Regions from separate parts of the Rhizobium hidalgonense genome, predicted to be linked through region 3. Evidence: riboswitches for the same ligand, from Rfam matches in the RefSeq annotation. Region 3 holds a riboswitch; each other region holds the start of a gene.
What was found. A riboswitch is a leader RNA that binds a small molecule or an ion and turns the genes downstream of it on or off. The one in region 3 is predicted to bind cobalamin.
Positions count from the first base shown of each region.

Region 1: another riboswitch for cobalamin. It lies ahead of cobU (bifunctional adenosylcobinamide kinase/adenosylcobinamide-phosphate guanylyltransferase); the one in region 3 lies ahead of metE (5-methyltetrahydropteroyltriglutamate--homocysteine S-methyltransferase).
Region 2: another riboswitch for cobalamin. It lies ahead of bluB (5,6-dimethylbenzimidazole synthase); the one in region 3 lies ahead of metE (5-methyltetrahydropteroyltriglutamate--homocysteine S-methyltransferase).
Region 4: another riboswitch for cobalamin. It lies ahead of FFM81_RS08065 (ABC transporter substrate-binding protein); the one in region 3 lies ahead of metE (5-methyltetrahydropteroyltriglutamate--homocysteine S-methyltransferase).

Region 1 is NZ_CP054027.1:1,845,231-1,850,749, forward strand. It holds gene FFM81_RS08755 (adenylate/guanylate cyclase domain-containing protein) at 1-461, shown strand, start outside; gene FFM81_RS08760 (chloride channel protein) at 516-2,306, opposite strand; cobalamin riboswitch at 2,559-2,954, shown strand; gene cobU (bifunctional adenosylcobinamide kinase/adenosylcobinamide-phosphate guanylyltransferase) at 3,281-3,805, shown strand; gene cobW (cobalamin biosynthesis protein CobW) at 3,810-4,859, shown strand; gene cobN (cobaltochelatase subunit CobN) at 4,864-5,519, shown strand, end outside.
Region 2 is NZ_CP054027.1:1,992,004-1,997,522, reverse strand. It holds gene FFM81_RS09525 (NADP-dependent malic enzyme) at 1-960, shown strand, start outside; gene FFM81_RS09520 (ribonuclease H family protein) at 976-1,509, opposite strand; gene FFM81_RS09515 (DUF2865 domain-containing protein) at 1,659-2,756, shown strand; gene bluB (5,6-dimethylbenzimidazole synthase) at 2,787-3,476, opposite strand; cobalamin riboswitch at 3,519-3,705, opposite strand; gene FFM81_RS09505 (MFS transporter) at 3,909-5,315, shown strand.
Region 3 is NZ_CP054027.1:488,840-494,358, reverse strand. It holds gene metE (5-methyltetrahydropteroyltriglutamate--homocysteine S-methyltransferase) at 1-1,642, opposite strand, end outside; cobalamin riboswitch at 1,747-2,015, opposite strand; gene FFM81_RS02355 (heavy metal translocating P-type ATPase) at 2,055-4,301, opposite strand; gene FFM81_RS02350 (MerR family transcriptional regulator) at 4,373-4,795, shown strand; gene FFM81_RS02345 (TIGR03862 family flavoprotein) at 4,868-5,519, shown strand, end outside.
Region 4 is NZ_CP054027.1:1,709,980-1,715,498, reverse strand. It holds gene FFM81_RS08080 (hypothetical protein) at 1-84, opposite strand, end outside; gene FFM81_RS08075 (ABC transporter ATP-binding protein) at 196-960, opposite strand; gene FFM81_RS08070 (FecCD family ABC transporter permease) at 957-1,997, opposite strand; gene FFM81_RS08065 (ABC transporter substrate-binding protein) at 1,994-3,010, opposite strand; cobalamin riboswitch at 3,167-3,421, opposite strand; gene blh (bifunctional sulfur transferase/dioxygenase Blh) at 3,589-4,869, opposite strand; gene FFM81_RS08055 (hypothetical protein) at 4,983-5,519, opposite strand, start outside.

The DNA of each region.
Region 1 (5,519 bases), 1.4 Mb from region 3:
GCCGGCATGTCGAGGAAAATTCCGGCGAAATCCTCAAGTTCATGGGCGACAGCGTGTTGGCGATCTTTCCGACAGGCAGCGAGGAGGGCGAGGATCCCCGGAAGGCCTGCACGGCCGCGCTTGCCGCCGCACGGAATGTTCTGGAGGCAAACGAGGCTCTGAACCTTCAGCGGAAGCGTGAGGGCGGTCCCGATATCGGCGTCGACGTCGTCCTGCATCTTGGCGAGGTCTTCTACGGAAACGTCGGCGCGCGCGGCCGGCTTGATTTCACGGTGATCGGCAGGGCGGTTAACGAGGCCTCGCGGCTGGAGAAACTCTGCGGCGAACTTGGCCAGCACCTTCTGATGTCGGAAAGCTTCGCCGTCGCCTGCGGGACTGCCTGCGAACGTCTGGGATCGTTCGAATTGCGCGGCGTTTCGAAGAGGGCCGATGTGTTCAAGCTTGCCGTGGCTACTCTCTGATTCGAAATATCATAGTGTGTCTGAAAGACGCGCGACGCTGCAGGTCGTAACGGCTCAGATCTCGCCTGACACTTCGCGGCGGCGACGGTCGAGTTCTTCGCTGTAGCGGCGCAGGGTGTGGCTTTCGCTGAGCTGGCCGATCACCTTGCGTTCGATCAGGTTATTGACGACGGCAAGGGCTTCGCTTTCGCTCTTGTCGAAGATCGCCGCCGCCTGCCTGGCGTTCATCTGTGGCTGCAGGAAATCGTTGCGGTAGTGGATGAAATCGGCGAGCGTCTTGCCCTCGTCCTGCGCGTCGGTCGGGTTGGCGTAGATTTCCGGCACCAGCACGAGGCCCAGATATTTGTCGCTCTCCTCGACGAGGATAACGCGCTGGGTGGAGCCGATCGGAAAGGCCTGCTTGAACTCTTCCAGCGTGATACCGGCCCTGGCCTTCTTGACGTCGGCGCGCATCAGCTTGTCCACCGTCAGGTTACGGATCCAGCCGACGTCATGGGCGCTGCGGATGCTTTCGCCGCGCAGATGGAAGCGCCATGTGGCGAAGGAGTAGCCGAAGGTCGAGCGCACGACGAGCGAGGAGGTGATGACGGCGGCGAGCACCAGCGCCGTGATCGGAAAATCGCCGGTAATTTCGAGCGCCAGGAAGGTCATCGTCAGCGGCCCGCCGATGACGGCGACCGCAAGCGAACTCATGCCGACAACGGCATAGATGACGGGCGTCAGCGTCGCATCGGCGAAATAGGGACCGCAATAAGCAAAAAGCTTACCAAGCAGGGCGCCCATGAACAGTGAGGCGAAGAACAGGCCGCCCCTGAAGCCCGAGCCGATCGAGATCGCCGAGGCCAGCGATTTCAACAGAAAGAGGCCGATCAGCGCCGGGACAGCCACGTCGCGGGAAAGGTTGAGATGTAGCGCCCCGTGGCCGGCCGAAAGCACCTGCGGCGAGATCATCGCCAAGAGCCCGACAACGATGCCGCCCAGCGCCGGGCGAAAGGGCGGGGCGATCGCGCTCTTGCGCGCCAGTTCTTCGATGAAGGCGACGCCCTGCATCAGCAGGATGCCGACGCCGGCGCAAAAGACGCCGAGCAGTAGAGCCGGGATATAATCGGCCGGCACGACCGAGCCGAAGCTGCCGATATCGATGGTGAAATCGCCCTCGGTGAGTAATCGCGCGATGAGGGTCGAGACGAGGGCTGAGACGACGACGGGGGTCAGCGACACGATCGTATAGGTGCCGATGATCAGCTCGAAGGCATAGAAAGCGCCGGTCAGCGGTGCGTTGAAGGCGGCGGCGATGGCGCCGGCCGCACCGCAGCCGACGAGCACGCGCAGGTCGGAGCGGCGAAGCTGCAGCTTCAGGCCGAATTTCGAGGCGAGGCCGGCGGCAAGCTGGGTATAACCGGCCTCCAGGCCGACCGAGGCGCCGAAACCGTTGGAAATCAGGTTCTGCACCGCGACGATGATACTGTCGGTCAAGGACAGGCGGCCGCCATGCAGCGCATTCGCCTCGATCGGATCGACCATTGGCTTCTTGCGCCGTTTCGCCAGGACGAAAAGCAGCAGACCGAGCAGGACGCCGCCGACGACGGGGGCGGTGAGCAGCAGCAGCTTGTCTTCGATCAATGAGGAGCTCAGCCTTTCGTCGTCCGATATGCCGAAGACCAGCTGGTGCAATTCATTGGAGACGAAGCTCATACCGGTGACGGCAAGTCCCGAGGCGATGCCGACGACGGCGCCGGCGAGCGACAGGCCGACCTCGCTGCGACGGGTCAGCGCGCGCAACCGCTCCGGATCAAAGAAAACACGCAGCGCGCGCAGGCGGCGCTGATCCAATTTCATAAACATGGCTAGACAACTAGGCGGGGAGAGACCCGGTCAAGGGCGGTGATGCCGTCCGCTTGCCTTGCAATTGCGGCGAAAAGCCGGCGCGAGAGTCAAATATTTATGACGTAAGTCTCTGATAAATGACGATAATTCTGGTAGGGTAAGTCGTGTTTGGCCGAGCGTGCCGCGTCGCAAACGATTGGCCCACCGCCAAGGCCGGTTGACTTCACCCTTGAGCTTGCCTAACCATCCCTCAACGGATGGTCGCCTGACCATCCAGATATAACGGATGGTTCCGGATCGGTGTAATGCCTTTCCGGATGAAAAGGGAATGTGACGGGGCGGACCCAAACCGGGGGCCTTCATCACAGCCGACCCCGCGACTGTAGAGCGGTCAGGGTCTTCCATCCGGCATCGAGCCCTTTCGGCCGGCGGCCTCGCAATGGTGCAGGCGGACGGGACGGGCGACATGCCGGAAAAGCCACTGGACATGCATGGTGATCAACCGGGGTCGGACGCCTCTATTTCTACGAATCGTCCACCTCTTCGCCGATGCAGCCGGGAAGGCGAGGCAGACCCGCTGGCACGATCAGGGGCGACCGTAACGGGTCGCCCCGATCGCCGCCGATACCCGCGAGCCAGGAGACCTGCCATTCGTGCCGGGCAAGAAGCCCACCCCTGGGCAAGAGGCCCGCTGCCAGCACGGAGGTTGTTTTGGCTGAACGATTGAATTCGGCGCGGCCTGGTGCGGCGCCATTGGGTGGCCATTCCGTCCCTCTCGGTGAGGGGCGTGTGATACGCACTTTCCTATCCTCCCTCATTCCTGTGCTCGTCACAGGAATCCAGTGCGCCCAAGTCCTTGGGCGCGGGAGAATTCTTGAGAGTCTGTATGGAGTCATTCACGGCGCGGACGCGCCGTGGCTGGATTCCTGTGACGAGCAAAGGAATGAGGGAGTGTGGCGGGGCGTCGCATTCTCGCACGAGGCCATCTGCGCATGACGATCGCCCCCTCCAACTCCACCCTTATCCTCGGCGGTGCACGCTCGGGCAAATCCCGTTTTGCCGAATCCCTCGTCGTCGCGACCGGCCTCGGTCGCCACTACCTCGCCACCGGCCGCGCCTGGGACGACGAGATGCGGGCGCGCATTGATCAGCACAGGGCCGACCGCGGTCCCTCCTGGACGACGCATGAGGAGCCGCTCGATCTTGTCGGCAAGCTTGCCGCCATCGACGGCGAGGGGCGCATCGTGCTGATCGACTGCCTGACGCTCTGGGTCACCAATCTGATGATGGAGGAGCGTGATTTGGCAGCGGAGTTTACGGCGCTTGCCGATTTCCTGCCTGGCGCCAGGGCGCGGCTCGTTTTCGTTTCCAACGAGGTCGGCCTCGGCATCGTTCCCGACAATCGCATGGCGCGGGATTTTCGCGATCATGCCGGCCGGCTGCACCAATCGATCGCGGCGAAGGCCGCCGAAGTCTATTTTATCGCGGCAGGTCTGCCGATGAAAATGAAGGGTTAAGTCCATGAACCAGCAGAAGATTCCAGCAACCGTCATCACCGGCTTCCTCGGCGCCGGCAAGACGACGATGATCCGCAACCTGCTCACCAATGCCGGGGGCAAGAAGATTGCGCTGATTATCAACGAATTCGGCGATCTCGGTGTCGATGGCGAGGTGCTGAAAGGCTGCGGCGCTGAGAATTGCACCGAGGACGATATCATCGAGCTCACCAATGGCTGCATCTGCTGCACCGTTGCCGACGATTTCATTCCGACGATGACGAAGCTCCTGGAACGAGAGCAGCGGCCCGACCATATCGTCATCGAAACCTCGGGGCTTGCCTTGCCGCAGCCTTTGGTCGCCGCCTTCAACTGGCCCGACATTCGCACTCAGGTGACCGTCGACGGCGTCATCACGGTGGTCGACAGTGCGGCTGTCGCCGCCGGCCGCTTCGCCGACGACCATGATGCCGTTGATGCGGCGCGCAGTGAGGATGCATCGCTCGATCACGAAAGCCCGATCGAGGAACTGTTCGAGGACCAGCTCACTTGCGCCGATCTGATCGTGCTCAACAAGACCGACCTGATCGACGTCGCCGGCCTTGGCCGCGTGCGTGACGAAGTCGCCTCCCGCACCGTGCGCAAGCCGGTGATTATCGAGGCGAAAAACGGCGAGGTTCCGGCCGGCATCCTGCTCGGCCTCGGCATCGGCACGGAGGATGATATCGCCAACCGCAAGTCGCATCACGAGTTGGAGCATGAGGACGGCGCGCCGCACGATCACGATGAATTCGACAGCTTCGTCGTCGAGCTTGGCGCCGTTGCCGATCCCGCCGGCTTCGTCGAAGCGCTGAAGACGATCATCTCAACCCATGACGTGCTGCGCCTCAAGGGCTTCGTCGATATCTCGGGCAAGCCGATGCGCCTGCAGCTGCAGGCGGTCGGCAGCCGCATCGACCATTACTTCGACCGGGCTTGGGGCCTGGGCGAAACGCGCGCAACGCGCCTCGTTGTCATCGGCCTGCACGAAATGGATGAGGGTGCGGTAAGGGCGGCGATCGAGGCGCTGGCGTAAGCCCATGCATCTGCTTCTGGCTCAACAGGGAACGATCAGCGACGGCGAGGAGGCGATCGACCTCGGGCAGACGCCCGGCGATATCCTGTTCCTGTCGGCGGCCGACAGCGAGCTTGCGGCGATCGCGGCCGCCCGTCACGGCGGCGAGGGGCGGCATTCGCTGAGGCTTGCGAGCCTGATGAGCCTCAAGCACCCGATGTCGGTCGATACCTATGTCGAGCGGACAGTGCGGCACGCCAAGCTGATCATCGTGCGCGCGCTCGGCGGCGCCAGCTATTTCCACTATGCACTGGAGGCGCTGCATGCTTGTGCGGCTCGCAGCGGTGCGTTGATTGCCGTGCTGCCGGGCGATGCCAGGCCGGATGCGGGGCTTGTGCCTTTTTCGAATGTCGATCTCGACGATCTGAACGCGCTCTGGGCCTATCTGATCGAAGGCGGCGATGCCAATGCGCGGGCCTTTCTCGATTATGCCGGGGCGATGCTGTCGGGGGCGGAGAAGCCGGCACCGGCCGCACCCTTGATGAAGGCCGGCATCTGGTGGCCGGGGCGGGGGCTGATCGGGGTCGAGGAGTGGCGGCGGGTGGCTCTGGAGGTGCCCTCCTTATCGATGGAGGTTGTGGTACCCCCCTCTGTCCTGCCGGACATCTCCCCCACAAGGGG
Region 2 (5,519 bases), 1.5 Mb from region 3:
GCCGCAGAGCGCAAGCGTGTCATCTTCTCCGAAGGGGAGGACGAACGTGTGCTGCGCGCCGCCCAGGTGCTGCTCGAAGAAGGCCTCGCCGAACCGATCCTGATCGGCCGCCCGCAGGTCATCGAGACGCGCCTGAAGCGCTACGGCCTGCGCATCCGGCCGCTGCAGGATTTCGAAGTTATCAATCCGGAAGACGATCCGCGCTTCCGCGAATATGTCGATCTCTATTTCTCCCTCGTCGGCCGCCGCGGTGTCATCCCGGAAGCCGCGCGCACCATCGTGCGTACCAATACCACCGTCATCGGCGCGCTGGCGCTCAGGCGCGGCGAGGCCGATGCGCTGATCTGCGGCCTGGAAGGCCGCTACGAAAAGCATCTGCGCGACGTCCGCCAGATCATCGGCAAACGCAAGGATGTCCGCGATTTCTCCGCCCTCAGCCTGATGATCTCGCAGCGCGGCGCCACCTTCTTCACCGACACCTACGTCACCTTCAATCCGAGCGCTGAGGAAGTTGCCGAGTCGACGGTGCTGGCGGCCGAGGAAATCCGCCGCTTCGGCATCACCCCGCGTGCTGCGCTCGTCTCGCATTCCAATTTCGGCTCGCGCGAATCCGAAAGCGCCACGAAGATGCGCAACGCCCTGCAGCTGGTGCGCGACACCGCGCCCGATCTCGAGGTCGATGGGGAAATGCATGGCGAAAGCGCTATCACCGAAGCGCTGCGCAAACGTGTCATGCCGGATACGACGCTGCACGATGAAGCAAATCTGCTGGTCTTCCCGAACCTCGACGCCGCCAACATCACGCTTGGTGTGGTGAAGTCGATGACCGACGGCCTGCATGTCGGCCCGATCCTGCTCGGCACCGCCCTGCCCGCCCACATCCTCGCGCCCTCGGTCACCTCCCGCGGTGTCGTCAACATGGCGGCGCTGGCCGTCGTCGAGGCGTCGCAGCCGGCATAGCCGGCTGCGAACATATCAGCCACCCGGGATCGACAAGCGCCCATTGTCCGCGAGCACATCCGCGCGTTCGTTGCCGATAATTCCCGAATGGCCCTTGCACCAGGCAATGCTCACCAGGGCGTTCCGGGATAGCTGAAGATCGACCGCTTTCCAGAGTTCCGCATTGTCGATCGTTCGCCTTCGCCCATTCCCGTTCGGGCCGCTTTTCTTCCAGTCGTTGTTCTTCCAGATATGTCGCCGGCTGTTGCAGCCTTTGACGGCATAGATGGAATCCGACCAGATGACCGCGGCTTCGCCAGTTGTTTGGCTATTGATCCACATGGCTGCCTTGAGAACGGCGGTCAATTCCATCGCATTATTGCTGGAATCTTCAACGCCACCGTAATCGGCGGCAATTTCCACCGCATCGCGATAAGCGATAAACGACCATCCTCCATGCCCGGAACCGGGCTCGTAACAACCGTCCGCGAAGACGTGAAGGCCGTGTTGGGAGCCCGGTGCGCCTGATGCCGGTGCGGAGGATCGGATCTCGTCGGGAATGCCTGTCATTTTCACCGGGTCTCGGGCGATTACTGGATAAGGTCGCGAAAATACGCTAGGATTTCATCTGAGCTTATTAAGAGAAACACGTTAAGGGAAAACGCGCGGCCGGTTGAAGTCGCCAGTGACCATCGACACTTTCTCATCCGGAACGAGCCGTGAAACGCCGAAACCTGTCTCTTGCGCTTCTTCTTGCCATCGCGGCGCCCGCCGCCGCGCAGACCAGCGTCATCTGCGAGGATCTGCGCGGCCGCCTCGCCGACCTGCCGCGATCGATCGGCAACGGCAACGGCCCGGAAGCCCGCCAATATGCCAGCGCCATGGCCGAGCAGAACCTTGAACTGCGCAAGGTTCGCAACGACCTGCGCAGCTACGGCTGCACCTCCGGCAGCATGGTGGTGATCGGCGGCGAAAGTGCCGATTATTGCGACGAGCTCTCGCAGGCCGAAGCCCGGATGATCGACAATATCCGTTATCTCCAGGACCGCCGCGCCGAGCTGCGCGCCCAGGGCGGCGGTGATGACGGCGCCCGCCGCGAGTTGATTGCCGCGCTCGACCGCAACGGCTGCAACAGCGAAAACTTCTATGCGCCCGACGAGCGTCGCGCCAACGACCCCGCTCCGAGCGTCGAGGAACAGGCAATGCGCTCCGATACCTTCATCCCGCTCGGCGGCGGTGGAGAGGTCGACCCGCGTTACGGCCTGCCGCGGGCCGACATGATGTCGCCTGTCAGCACCATGTGCGTGCGCAGCTGCGACGGTGGTTTCTTTCCGATCAGCTCGAACGCCACCTCGGTCGATTTCGGCCGCGACGCCGAGACCTGCGCCAAGATGTGCCCCGGCATCGAGACGGAACTCTTCTATCGCGACGTGACGAGTACCGAGGCCTCGAACATGATCTCGGTTGCAACCGGCACGCCCTACAGCGCCATGAAGAACGCCTTTGCCTACAAGAACCGCACACCTGGCGAAAAGACCTCCTGCGCCTGCAATCTCACCGCCTATTACGACGAGATGCGCGGCAAGCAGGCGGTGAGCCAACCGCCGCAGCAGGGCTCGATCACCACCATCCACACCAATCCGCCGGCGAAGGATGCCGCTGCGGCCGCCGCGCCGCAGCCATCGGTTCCGGAACGTCCCTACGACCCCACGAAGAGCAAGGTCCGCCAGGTCGGCCCGCAGTTCCTCGCCGGCGATCAGGGCTCGATCGACCTCGCCAATCCGGCAACGCCGGGACCGCAGCCGCAACAGCAGTGATTGGCCGAGCCGCGTTCGAAGCGACGCCGTTCAGCGCTCGCTGCGCCCCCAGCCATCATGAAACACCAGCTCCTCGAGCGGCAGCCGCTGCCGCCAGCCTTTGACGGAGAGTTCCGGCTGGTCATAGAGCCGATCGACAAAACCGGCGCAGAGCCAGGCGACCACCTCGATATGCTCGGGTATGCCGAGAATGCTCTTCAGGTCGCCTTCCCGAAAGATGCTAACCCAGCCGATGCCGATCCCCTCAGTGCGGGCCGCTAGCCAGAGATTCTGGATCGCGCAGACTGTGGAATAGCTGTCCATCCTCGGATTATGAGTGCGCCCCAGCACCACGCTGCCGCTGCGGGTGGGATCGCAGGTCACGCATATGCCGAGCGGCGCCTCGACGATGCCTTCGAGCTTGAGCGAGCGATAGGCCTGCCGCCGCTCGCCCTCGAACATTAATGCCGCCTCCTCGTTGGCCTTGGCAAAAGCGTCCCGGATGCGCGCTCGCACAGTTGGACTTTTCACCAGAATGAAATTCCACGGCTGCATGAAGCCGACGGAGGGCGCATGATGGGCGGCCGTCAGCAGCCGCGCCACGACATCGTCGGGCAACGGGTCGGGCAGGAACTGGCTGCGCACGTCGCGCCGCGTCATGATCGCGTGATAAACGGCTTGGCGTTCAGCCAAGGAAAAACCGGACGCCACTGACAGGGCATCCTCATCAAAGGGTCGCATCGTCAAATCCCCAACAACGCAACCGCCCGCCGTCCGCGCGGGTTGGGTCTATCTTGCCAGGCCGGTCTTCTGACTTGGCGTCATCCGTCTGCCGCAGCCTTCCCGGCAAGAGCCAGTGGCGTAATGTTGCGGCAAGCGTCGGCCTTACAGCGTTGGGCACGTTCCGGCCTTGCACCGGATTCCCGATTCTCCCGCTTTGACGGCGGGCACCTGACGGCGCATCTATTTCAGGAAACGGGTGCTGCGGCAAGGCCGCTCCGATGGCGCAGTCGAAAGCGAAGCGCAATAATGAGCTCACCCCGCCCCGCGTCGGTTTGAAGCAGCTCGCCAAACCCCTTCATCGATCGTTTCTATGGCCTTATCATCGCCGACGGCGTATGGACGATGCAGTCCCTCGCAGCACCCCGGTTGCCCGTGTCCCGCCTGACGCCCATGATCCTTGCGGTCGCCCTGTTCATGGAACAGATGGATTCGACCGTGATCGCCACTAGCCTGCCGGCCATCGCCGCCGATATCGGCACCTCGCCGATCGCGCTGAAGCTTGCCGTCACCAGCTATCTCGTGGCGCTGGCGATCTTCATCCCGATCAGCGGCTGGATGTCCGATCGTTTCGGCGCGCGCAACATCTTCCGCCTGGCAATCTCAGTCTTCATGATCGGCTCGGTCGCCTGCGCCTTTTCCAATTCGATCGCCGCTTTCGTCGTCTCGCGGCTGATCCAGGGCGCCGGCGGCTCGATGATGACGCCGGTCAGCCGCCTGCTGCTGGTTCGGGGAACGCCGCGCCACGAACTCGTTGATGCCATGGCCTGGCTTACCATTCCCGCCCTGATCGGCCCGATCATGGGGCCGCCGATCGGCGGTTTTCTGACCACCTATCTCACCTGGCACTGGATCTTCTGGATTAACGTCCCGATCGGCGTCGCCGGCATTATCCTCGTCACGCGTTTCCTGCCGGCGGTCGAGCCGCGCAGTCCGCGGCCGATGGATTTTCCCGGCTTCTTCCTTTGCGGCATCGGCTTTTCCGGCTTCGTCTTCGGCCTGTCGGTCATCAGCCTGCCGGCCGTGCCCATCATCTACGGTTATATCACCGTGGCGATCGGCATCCTTGCCGGGTCTATCTACCTTCTGCATGCCCGCCGCGCGCCCCATCCGCTTCTCGATCCGAAAATGTTCCGCTACCCGCTGTTCCGGGCGGCTATCCTCGGCGCCTCCAATTTCCGCATGGGCCTCGGCGCTCTGCCCTTTCTGATGCCGCTGATGCTGCAGCTCGGTTTCGGCCTGACGCCGTTGCAATCGGGCTCGGTCACCTTCGTCAGCGCGCTCGGCTCGATGGGGTCGAAATTCGCCGCTTCGCGCACCTTCAATGCCTTCGGCTTCCGAACCGTCATATCGATCACCACCTTGCTGGCGGCAATCTTCCTCGGCATCAACGGGCTCTTCACCGTTGCAACGCCGCTGCCGCTGATCATGGCCTGCCTGCTGATCGGCGGCCTGTTCCGCTCCATGGCCTTTTCCGGCGTCAACGCCATGGCCTTCGGCGATGTCGACGATGCCGACAGCAGCCAGGCGACCGCGATCAACGCTGTTGCCCAGCGTATCTCCATGGCGATGGGTGTGGCGATTGCCGGCAGCATCCTGGAAATTTCGAGCAGTCTCCACGGCGGCAGGCTGCTGGTTTCGGATTTCCACATCGCCTTTTTCAGCGTCTCTGCCATTTCGGCGCTGGCCTGCATCACCTTCCTGCGCCTGCCGCGCGATGCCGGCGCGGAGCTGACGACGCGCCGCCGCAAGCATCGCGGGATCGAGCCCGACGGGGCCATGGCGGAAAACAGCCCCTAATTTCGCAAGAAAAGCAGCTCTCGGCGATCAAGGCCGGCCGAAACGCCGGTCCGCGCCGGTATCCCATTCTACTTTATGATTTATTCACACATCAAAGACACACTGCGTCTGCGCGTTTTGGGTCGCAAGGGGGACATGGGCATGAGTGCTCATGCTGCGACTGCCGGCGTGGATGCCCGTGTTGATAGGCTGGTCGAGAACATA
Region 3 (5,519 bases):
GGCGCGAGACGTCGCCGAAGATGATCGGCGGACGGACATAGCGTGAACCGTAACTCTGCACCCAGGCATGGGCGGTGAAGGCGAAGCCTGAAAGCTGCTCGCCGAAATACTGCACCATGTCGTTACGCTCGAACTCGCCGTGAACGAGCACGTCGAGTCCGATCTCCTCCTGCCAGCGGATCGCCGATTCCGTCTCCTTTCTGAGGAAGGCCTCGTAATCGGAGCCGCTGATCGCACCCTTGACATAGGCCGCGCGCGACTTGCGCACTTCCGGCGTCTGCGGAAAGGAACCGATCGTCGTCGTAGGGAAGAGCGGCAGTCGCAACCGGTCGTCCTGAAGCGCTTTGCGCGCGAGGAATGCGCGACCTCGGCGTTTCATCCTCCCGTCGATGCCTGCCAATCGCACCGCAACTCCGGCGTCATGAACCCTTGAGGAAGAGGCGCGGGCAGCGACGGCGCGCAAAGACGCTTCAAGCGCACCGATAACGCCGCTCCGGTCCGCAGCACCGCTGCCGAGCACGGCAAGCTCGTCCAGCTTCTGCGTCGCAAAGGCGAGCCATGTTTTCAGCTCGCCGTCGAGCCCTGCTTCCAGATCGAGATCGATCGGCACGTGAAGGAGGGAGCAGGACGGCGCGATTTGAAGTCGATGTTCCCCTAACCTGGAAACCAGCGGCGCGATCCTGTTCAGGATGGCGTTTAGATCGGCCCGCCAGATGTTGCGTCCGTCGATGACGCCGAGCGACAGCACGAGACTATCAGGAGTCCTTTCCAGGAGAATCTCGACCTGCTGCGGCCCGCGCACCAGATCGACATGAAGGCCTGCGACCGGCAACTCAATTGCCGCCGGAAGATTGTCGCCCAAGTCGCCGAAATAACCGGCGAGCATGATCTTGAGATCCGGCACCACTTCGCCAAGCGCCCGGTAAGTCTGGTTGAGCGCGGCGCGCTCGCTGTCGGAAAGATCGAGGACGAGGCATGGCTCGTCGACCTGTATCCAGTCGGCACCTGCCGCACTCAACTCGGCAAATATCTTGGCGTAGACCGGCAGCAGCCGGTCGAGCAGCTCGACCGTGTCGAAGCCGGCCTCGGTGGATTTGGCGAGTTTCAGGAAGGTGACTGGCCCTAGAATGACCGGCCGCGTATGGATACTTAGCGCCTTCGCCTCCAGGAATGCCTCCAGCGGTCTATTCGCAGTCAGCGTGAACGCCTGGTCACGCCTGAGTTCCGGAACCATGTAGTGGTAGTTGGTGTCGAACCATTTGGTCATCTCCAGCGCCGGCACCCCGTGACCATGGTGGACATGGCCGCAATCGCCGTGATGGCTCTCGCCGGTCGAGCCGCGCGCCATCGCAAAATAGGTGTCGAGATCGACAGGACCGCCCTTCCAGCCATAAGCGGCCGGAATCGCGCCGACCATCACCGCGAGATCGAGAACATGATCATAGAGCGAGAAGTCATTGGAGGGGATGATGGCGATCCCCTTTTGCTGCTGCAGCTCCCAGTTCTCGGCGCGCAGCTTTTTCGCCGTTTCCAGGAGTGCTGCCGCGTTGCTCTTGCCGGCCCAGTAGCTTTCCAGCGCGAATTTCAGTTCGCGGTGGCTTCCGATCCTCGGAAAGCCGAGATTTGCAGTCTTGATGCTCATTTCCTTACCCCGAAGGTTATGGGCAAGGCACTGGCGAGACGCATCGACGAACGGACATGAAGGTACCGTTTCGCAGAAGGCGGCACACCGGGACACCCCGCCCGTGGACGTTATCGATCGTGGCAGGTCTCCTGACTTGCGGGTCGTTGCCACCGTCCAGTCTTCCCGGGCGTCTTTCCCAGTGACGTCAATTGGACGGCGGCTCTCCGCCTACAGTTGCGGGGGCAGCTTCGGATTGGGCGCTACTGCATAATTCCTGAAATCGGATTCCATTTCAGGATAAAATTATGCAGCAATTCAACACAGCGCCGCACCGAATTCCCTCTTAGCTCCGGACCGAACGATCCGCAGAACCACGATGCCGCGAGAATGCGCCCGCAAGCGGATGCCGTCAAGAAATATAAAGAAATGTTTATATCTTTATTCGAAGCAGTCGCAACGCATTGATCGTTACCAATACTGTCGCGCCGGTATCGGCGAGGATCGCCGCCCAGAGCCCGGTGATGCCGGCAATCGTCGTCACCAGGAACACCGCCTTCAACCCGAGCGCGATGGTAATATTCTGCAGGATGTTGCGCATCGTGCGTTTGGACAGTTCAATCATCCGTGCGACGTCGCCGACGCGTCCGTGCAACACGGCGGCATCGGCCGTCTCCAGCGCCACATCGGTGCCGCCGCCCATGGCGATGCCGATATCGGCAGCAGCCAGCGCCGGCGCATCGTTGATGCCGTCGCCGACCTTGGCGACGATGAAGCCCTGGCGCTTCAATTCGCCGACGACTTGCTGCTTGTCTTCCGGCATCATCTCGCCGCGCCAGTCGATGCCGAGCATGCCGGCAACGGCTGCCGCCGTTCGCTTGTTGTCGCCCGTCAGCATGATCGCCTTGACGCCTGCCAATTTCAGTGTGGAGAGCCCGGCCTGCGCATCCCCGCGCGGCTCGTCGCGCATGGCGATGAGGCCGGCCGCAACACCATCGACGAGCAGGACCGAGACACTCTTGCCTTCGTCGTTCAGAACAGTGATGCGCGCTTCCTGTTCGCCGTCCAGCGCGCCGCGCTCGCGGGCAGCGGGCGGCGACAGCAGGTCCAGCGTCTCGCCGCCGACCTTGCCGCTGATACCCTTGCCCGGCAGTGCTTCCAGCTCGAAGGCCGGCGGCACGGGAAGGCCGTCCGCCTTGGCGCGGTTAAGGATCGCCAGCGCCAAGGGATGGCTGGAACCCTGCTCCAGCACCGCGGCGCGCGAGAGCACCTGCGCCTCGCTCAATCCGAAGGAAACGATATCGGTCACCTGAGGCTTGCCTTCCGTCAGCGTGCCTGTCTTGTCGAAGGCGACCATCGTCACCTTGCCGAGCGTTTCCAGCACTGCGCCGCCCTTCATCAGCAGCCCGCGCCGCGCACCCGCCGAAAGCGACGCGGCGATTGCCGCTGGCGTCGAAATGACGAGCGCGCAGGGGCAGCCAATCAGCAGGATGGCAAGGCCCTTATAGACCCATTCATTCCACAAGCCGCCGAACAACAGCGGCGGCAAGACCGCAACAAGTGCTGCGATCACGACCACGCCGGGCGTGTAATAGCGCGAGAACCGATCGATGAAGCGTTCCGTCGGCGCCTTGGATTCCTGCGCTTCCTCCACCAGCTTGACGACGCGGGCGATGGTATTGTCGGCAGCGGCCGCCGTGACGCGGACCCTGAGCACCGCGTCGCCATTCACCGTTCCGGCGAAGACGACGGCATCGACGCCCTTGCGCACCGGCGTGCTTTCGCCCGTTACCGGCGCCTCGTCGATCGCGCTCTCGCCCGAGATGATGATGCCGTCCGCCGAAATGCGGTCGCCCGGACGCACCATGATGATCGCGCCGACGACAAGGCTCTCCGCCGGCACCTCCCGCGTCTGACCGTTCTCTTCGAGCAGCGCATTCTTCGGCACCAGCGCGGTCAGCGACTGGATGCTTTCGCGCGCCTTGCCGGCGGCCACGCCCTCCAGCAGCTCACCGACGAGGAACAGGAATACGACGGTCGCCGCCTCCTCCCCCGCATTGATGATGACGGCGCCGACGGCAGCGATCGTCATCAGCATCTCGATCGAAAATGGCGTGCCGGAGAGAGCCGCCATGACCGCCCGCCGCGCGATCGGCACCAGACCGACCAGCATGGCGATGATGAAGGCATAAGATCCGATCGCCGGCACCAGATGGCCGATCGCATAGGCGGCAATCAGCGCTGCACCCGAGAAGATGGTCAGCCGGCCCTTCTTGCTCTGCCACCAGGGACCGGTCGTCGGCCCATGGTCATGTCCATGCAGACCTTCGATTTCCTTTTCGCCACGGGCAAGGCCGTGATCGTGACCTGCGTGATCGTGGTCATGGCCTTCGTGATCGTGATCGTGACCCACGTGATCGCCGTGATCATGCGAGCCGTGGTCATGTGTCGGCGCCACGCCTCCGGCAAAGGGCGAGACGGAATATCCGAGCCCCGTCACCTTCTTCTCGATCGCCTTGAGATCGCTGCCGTCATGCCGGACGGTCATCGTGCCGGCCATCACCGAGACGGAAACATCCGCGACACCCGCCACGCGCCTGACCGCGGTATCGATCTTGGTTGCACAGGAGGCGCAATCCATGCCGCCGACCCGGTATCGTGTCTCGCTCGTTTCAGCCATGATCCGCTTCCTTGTCAAACAGAAGCATCTCTCCTACATCCTCTAGCGACTAGAGGTGCAAGAGAAAAATCATGAAAAAGATCACCATTGGTGAAGCGGCTCGCCAGAGCGGCGTCAAAGTGCCGACGGTGCGTTATTACGAAAGCATCGGCCTGCTCGCCGCGCCGAGCCGCAGCGAGGGCAACCAGCGCTCCTTCGAGCCCGCCGACATCAGCCGCCTCGCCTTCATTCGCCATGCCCGCGAACTCGGTTTCGAGATCGAGGCGATCCGCACGCTGCTCACCCTGCAGGATGATCCGCACCAATCCTGCGCCTCGGCCGATGCCATCGCCAAGGCCCGCCTCGTCGAGGTCGAACAGCGCATCCGCAGCCTGATGGCGCTGAAGGCCGAGCTGGAAACCATGGTGGAAGGCTGCGGCCATGGCCGGGTCGACCAATGCCGCGTCATCGAGGTTCTCGCCGACCACGGCCAGTGCACGCATTCGCGCCACTGACGAACTGACAATCTTGCAAGCAACCAACGCCCACGTCAAAACTGCAGCAGAAAGAATCGGGCGAAGGCATCCATGAACCAGAAGCGAATTGCCATCATCGGCGGCGGCCCGGCGGGCCTTGCGGCCGCCGAACTGCTTTCGCTCTCCGGCCATGCGGTGACGGTTTACGACGCCATGCCGACCTTCGCCCGCAAGTTCCTGCTGGCCGGCAAGTCGGGCCTGAACATCACCCATTCCGAAGATTATGCCCGTTTCGCCACGCGCTTCGGCGCCGCCGCCGGCCGTCTGCGTCCCGCGCTTGATGCCTTTACCCCTGGCGATATCAGGGATTGGGCAGCGGGGCTCGGGACGGAAACTTTCGTCGGCTCGTCCGGTCGGGTTTTTCCAACGGTGATGAAAGCCTCTCCCTTGCTGCGCGCCTGGCTCAGGCGATTGGAGGCGCAGGGCGTCACGCTGCGCAGCCGTCATCGCTGGGTCGGTTTTGCCGAGGAGGGCTACCTTTTCGAAACGCCCGAAGGACGCAGCATCGTCCATTGCGACGCCGCCCTGCTGGCGCTCGGCGGCGCAAGCTGGCCGCGCCTCGGCTCCGATGCGCGCTGGCTGCCCTGGCTATCGGAGAAAGGCGTCGAGATCGACGCCTTCCAGCCCGCCAATTGCGGCTTCGTCGTCGGCTGGAGCCAAAACTTCAGCGAGCGTTTCTCCGGCGAGCCGGTGAAGTCGGTCA
Region 4 (5,519 bases), 1.2 Mb from region 3:
GCTCGCACCTGAAATGAGGACGACCCAGGCAACAGCGAAGCCGGGGACGACAGGGCGCAGGGGAAACTGATTTCGTTCGAGCATCTCGAAACTCCGTTCGGCCGGGCGCACGCGCCCTGCGAAATCATACGCCAGTCCAGAAAAAAGGCCAGTGAGGTCACAGCGCCCCTTTAGGTCGAAATCCCCGGGCGTTCCTCAATCGATGACGTACTGGATATGATGGCGGCCATGCACGGCCGATTTCTGGACATGGGCGCGAACGCCGAAGACCCGGCCGATCATATCCTCCGTCAGCACATCCTCCGGCGCGCCGGAGGCGACGACCTCGCCCTTCTCGAGCACCGCCAGGCTGTCGCAAAACATCGCCGCCAGATTGAGATCATGCAGCGCGACGACAGAGGTGATGCCGAGTTTCGAGATCAGCGAGAGAATGTCGAGCTGATGCTGGATGTCGAGATGGTTGGTCGGCTCGTCGAGCAGCAATTCGCTCGGCGCCTGCGCCAGGGATCGCGCAATATGGACGCGCTGGCGTTCGCCGCCCGACAGCGTCTGCCAGAGCTGGCCCGCCCTCTCTCGCATGCCTACCCGCAACAGGGCCTCTTCGACGGCGGCATCATCCGCGGCGCCCCAGGACGACAGCAGCCCGCGATGCGGCGTGCGGCCAAGCCGCACGACATCTCGTACTGTCAGTTGCGTATCGGTCGCCGACTGCTGCTCGACGAAGGCGACACGGCGCGCAAGGTCTGCGCGCGACAGCGAGGAAATGTCGTCTTCCCCAAGCCTGATGACGCCGCTGCGAGCTTTGCGCAGGCGGCAGATCAATCTGAGCAGGCTCGATTTTCCGGAGCCGTTCGGCCCGAGCAGGCCGAGCACCTTGCCCTTTTCCACGGCCAGGCTGACGCCGTTGACGATGACAGTGTCGCCGGCGGCAAAACTCACCTTGTCGATCCGGATGCTCATGCGCTTCTCCGCACGCGATAGAGAATGACGGCGAAGGCCGGTGCGCCGAACAGCGCGGTGACGACGCCGATCGGCAGGATCTGCTGCGGTATGATGATGCGCGAAACGATATCGGCGCCGACCACGAAGATCGCGCCGCCGAGCGCCGTTGCCGGCAGCAGTCGCCCATGCGACGGCCCGACGAGGAAGCGGGCGGCATGAGGAATGACGAGGCCGACAAAACCGATCGATCCGACCATGCTGACGACGCTTGCCGTCATCGCCGCGGTCGTGCCGAAGAGCACGATCTGGACGCGGCGCACGGAAATGCCGAGCGAGGCTGCCGCATCGGTGCCGAAGGCGAAGGCATCGAGCGCCCGCACATGAGCCATGCAGATGATGAAGCCAATCAGCGCGATCGGCACCGAGAGATAGACATCGGGCCAGCGCACCCCGCTGAGCGAACCGAGAAGCCAGAACAGGATGCCGCGCGCCTGCTCGGCATTCGCCGATGTTGTCACCACGTAGGAGGTCAGCGCATTGAAGAGCTGCGACCCGGCGACGCCGCAAAGAATGATGCGCTCACCGGTTCCCCCGACCCCCGTCGCCAGGAAGCCGACCAGCAGGAAAGCGATGACCGCGCCGATAAAGGCGCCGCTCGAGAGACCAAGAACGCCATAACCGAAGCCGAGGATCGTCACGCAGACGGCGCCGGTCGAGGCGCCGGCGGAGATGCCGAGCACATAGGGTTCGGCCAGCGGATTGCGCAGCAGCGCCTGGAGGATCGCCCCGCAAAGCGACAGCGACGCGCCGGCGCTTGCGGCAACCAGCGCCCGGCTCAGACGATAATCCCAGACGATGCCCTGGTGGATGCGGCTGAGTTCGAAATCCGTTCCGAACAGCCGGTTCAAGACGGCCTCTGCCGTCGTCGCAAGCGGGATGGCGATCTCGCCGATGGAAACGGCAAGGCTGACCATCAGCCCGAGAAGCAGAAACGCTGCAATGGTGAGCGCTACCGGCGCCCACCATCCCTGTTTCCTGGCGGAGATCGCGCTCACTGCGAAAGGCCGAAAGACTTGATGCCGTTCGCCAATGTCTCGATGCCGTCGATCGTCCGGATCGTCGGGTTCATCGACTGCGCGTCCATCATCACGAAGTGCTTGTTCCTGACGGCATCCAATTCCCTTGTGACCGGGTCGTTCTCGAGGAAGTCGACCTTGACCTTGGGATCGTCGGCCGCGTAGCGGCGGCGATCCATCGTCGCGATGACGATGACTTGAGGGTTTGCCTGGGCGATGGTTTCCCAGCCGACCAGCGGCCATTCCTCTTCCGTCGTCACGACGTTCCTCGCACCGATCGTCTTCAGGATATAGGCCGGTGCGCTGTTCTTGCCGGCAATAAAGGCGTCGCCGTTGACGTCCTTGCTGGAGAACCAGAAGACCACCGGCAGGTTCTTGCCCGATGCGCCTGAAATCGACGCCACGGCATCGGCCTCGCGCTTCTGCAGCTGCGCGATCAATGCATCGCCGCGCTCCTTGACGTCGAAGATCTCAGAGAGTTCGGCAATTTCCTGGTAGATCAGGTCCATCGTGAACAGCTCCTTGCGCACGCCGTCACCGCCGTCGGTGTTGACCTTGGCGACGCAATCGGCCGGCGCGAGATAGGTATTGATCCCGAGGTCGGCGAACTGCTCGCGTTTGCCGACCGAGCCCTGCGCGCCGACATGCCATTCGAACTCGGCCGCCACCAGATCAGGCTCCTGCCCGACGACGGATTCGAAGCTCGGATCGTTGTCGGCAAGCCGCTTGATCTTGCTGTTGGCCTCGGCATATTGCGGCAGGACGGGACCGACCCAGACGGCCGTACCCGTGATCTTGTCGGCAAGGCCGAGCGAAAAGAGGACTTCGGTCATGCCCTGGCCGATCGAGACGATCTTTGCCGGTGCCTTCTGGAAGGTCACCGGCTGGCCGCAATTGGTGATGGTCAGCGGATATTGGGTTGCGGCAAGGCTTGGTGCCGCAAGGCCTGCGAGCCCGAAGGCAAATGTCATGGTGGCGAGAATTTGGCGCATGGAAAACCTCGATGAAGGGAAAAGAGGGGCAGAAATCACGCTTACGCGTAGATTACGCCGCAGGAGGCCCAATCGAGACGGATGCATGCCGATATGAGGCAAAGGTTCAGAAGGTCAATCATGTCTGTTCCTTGTCCGGGCATCCCCGCCCGGTTGATTGGATCGTGATTGACGGCAGGTCTCCTGGCTTGCGGATATACGCCGTTTCAACCGCCTTCCCGCACGCTATGCGCAGTGGCTGGGCCAAGGCCCCTGGGGATGGACGCTGAAGCGCTCGCCCCGGGATGATGGACAATCCGCTTACAGTTGCGGGGGCAGCCACGGTCTCGGTCCCTACTGGGTCGTCCTCACCGTGTTCCCTATTAATCCCCTTGGAGTCATCTTCAGGGAACCGTCGCCCCCAGTTACGTCGCCTGCCCGGGCGGCGTCAATGACTATTGCGGGGGAGTTGAGAAATGGAGAGGGAACGTGGGAGCGCTGTCTGTCGTGGCTCGCGGCATCCGCCAACGTCCCTCATGCTGCGATGCGCAGCCTGCGAGTGCGATGCCTCGAAGCACGCGCCGCAACGCTGCGCCTTGCTACAACGCATCCAGCGGGATCTTCAGATAGCGCCGGCCATTATCCTCCGGCTCGGGCAGCCGTCCGCCGCGGATGTTGACCTGTAGCGCGTGTAGCATCAGCTTCGGTTTCGGCAGCGTTCGGTCGCGTGCCTGGCGCAGCGCCACGAAGCCGGCCTCGTCGATGCCTGATATATGCGGATTGGCGCGCTTCTGGGCGGCCACCGTGCTTTCCCAGCGCGGGTGACGGCCCCCGGGCTGATAGTCGTGGCCGGAAAACAGCCTGATGTCCTCGGGCAGCGACAGGATCGCCTGGATCGAGTGCCAGAGGGCGCTGGCGCTGCCGCCGGGGAAATCCGTGCGCGCCGTGCCGGAATCCGGCGTGAACACGGTGTCATGAACGAAGGCGGCGTCACCGATCACATAGGTCACCGAGGCAAGCGTGTGGCCGGGCGAGAACATCACGCGGGCTTCAAGCCCGCCGATCTCGAAAGTGTCGCCATCGCCAAACAGCCGATCCCATTGCGAGCCGTCGGCTTCGAACTTCGGCCAGTTGTAGATCTCCTTCCAGAGCCGCTGGACGTCGGTGACATGGGCGCCGATCGCCGTCGGCGCGCCGGTCTTTCCTTTGAGGTAATGCGCGGCGGAGAAATGATCGGCATGTGGATGCGTGTCGAGGATCCACTCGACCGCCAGCCCCTCGCTTTCGATATGCGCGAGGATGGCATCGGCATTGGCCGTTCCCGTCGCACCCGACATCTCGTCGAAATCAAGCACCGGGTCGATGACGGCGCAGCGTTTCGTCGCCGGGTCTGAAACGACGTATTGCACACTGCTGGTGCGGGGTTCGAAGAAGGCCTTCACATCAGCCGCCTGCCCCGTCCGTTTTTCCAGCCAGCGGCGCGCGCCGGCAAGATCGAAGCCCAGATTTTGACCGAACGCCTCGACATCCCCGGGCTTCATCCGCCCGTCCAGCACTTCGCCGAGCGCATAGAGCGTCAGCGCCCGCGTGCCGCTCTTGCAATGGGCAACGATCGGTCCCTTCGCTTGCGTCATCGCGGCCTGGAAGGCGTGAATATCGGCCTCGGTGATCTCGGTCCCCTTCACCGGCACGAAGCTGTAGGCGAGCCCGGCGGCGGCTGCGGAAGCCTTCTCCGCTGCATTGCCGGGTTGCCCCGGCTCCTCCCCATCCGGCCGGTCATTGATGACGGCGGCAAAGCCGTCTGCCGCGAAAGCGGCAAAACCGGCGGCATCGGGCTGCCCCGCCACCGATATCTGTTCATTGACCTTCACGGATGTCATCGAAGCCCCCGCGCTGCCTGCATCATACAGTATCGCATGTATATCGATACAATCTCATAAGTATATTGTTGAGCGCAAGGATGCGCGCTCTACCATGCTGCAAGCCTCACGTCCTATAGTGCCGGCGCGGAGAAATATTTGCGCGGCACCTTCTCTGTAAAGCGATGCATCTCCTGTTCGACAGCGAGCGCCCTGTCCTTCACGATGCCAATCTCTTTTTCCACCATGCCCGCTATCAGCCAGCTGTAGGCGACAGCCATCATGGTCGGGAGAAGGCAAATCCCGGTGACGCCGAGAAAATAGCGAATGCGAATGGCCTCTCCCGCAAAGGCAGAGCACAGTACCAGAAGAACGAAAGCGATGGCGCCGACAACAAGCGCCGCGTAGCTGACAGCCTTATCGTAAGAATACATGTTTTCGCTGTACGGTGCCTGCGAACGACGCTGGTTCCAGATATGAAGGTTCAATTTCTGAGCCTCCACATCCGCCGTCATCCAAGCGCTTGTCTCCTCGCTGCCCGGCAAGATCTTTTCCGGTTTCGGTACCGATCGGTAAAGCGCCAGAGCCCGCGCAATGGTCTCGTCGGTCTGCCTCATGGCGCGATCGTATTGCTTCAAAGCCGGCGTGCGTATCTCGCGAAACGAAAAATA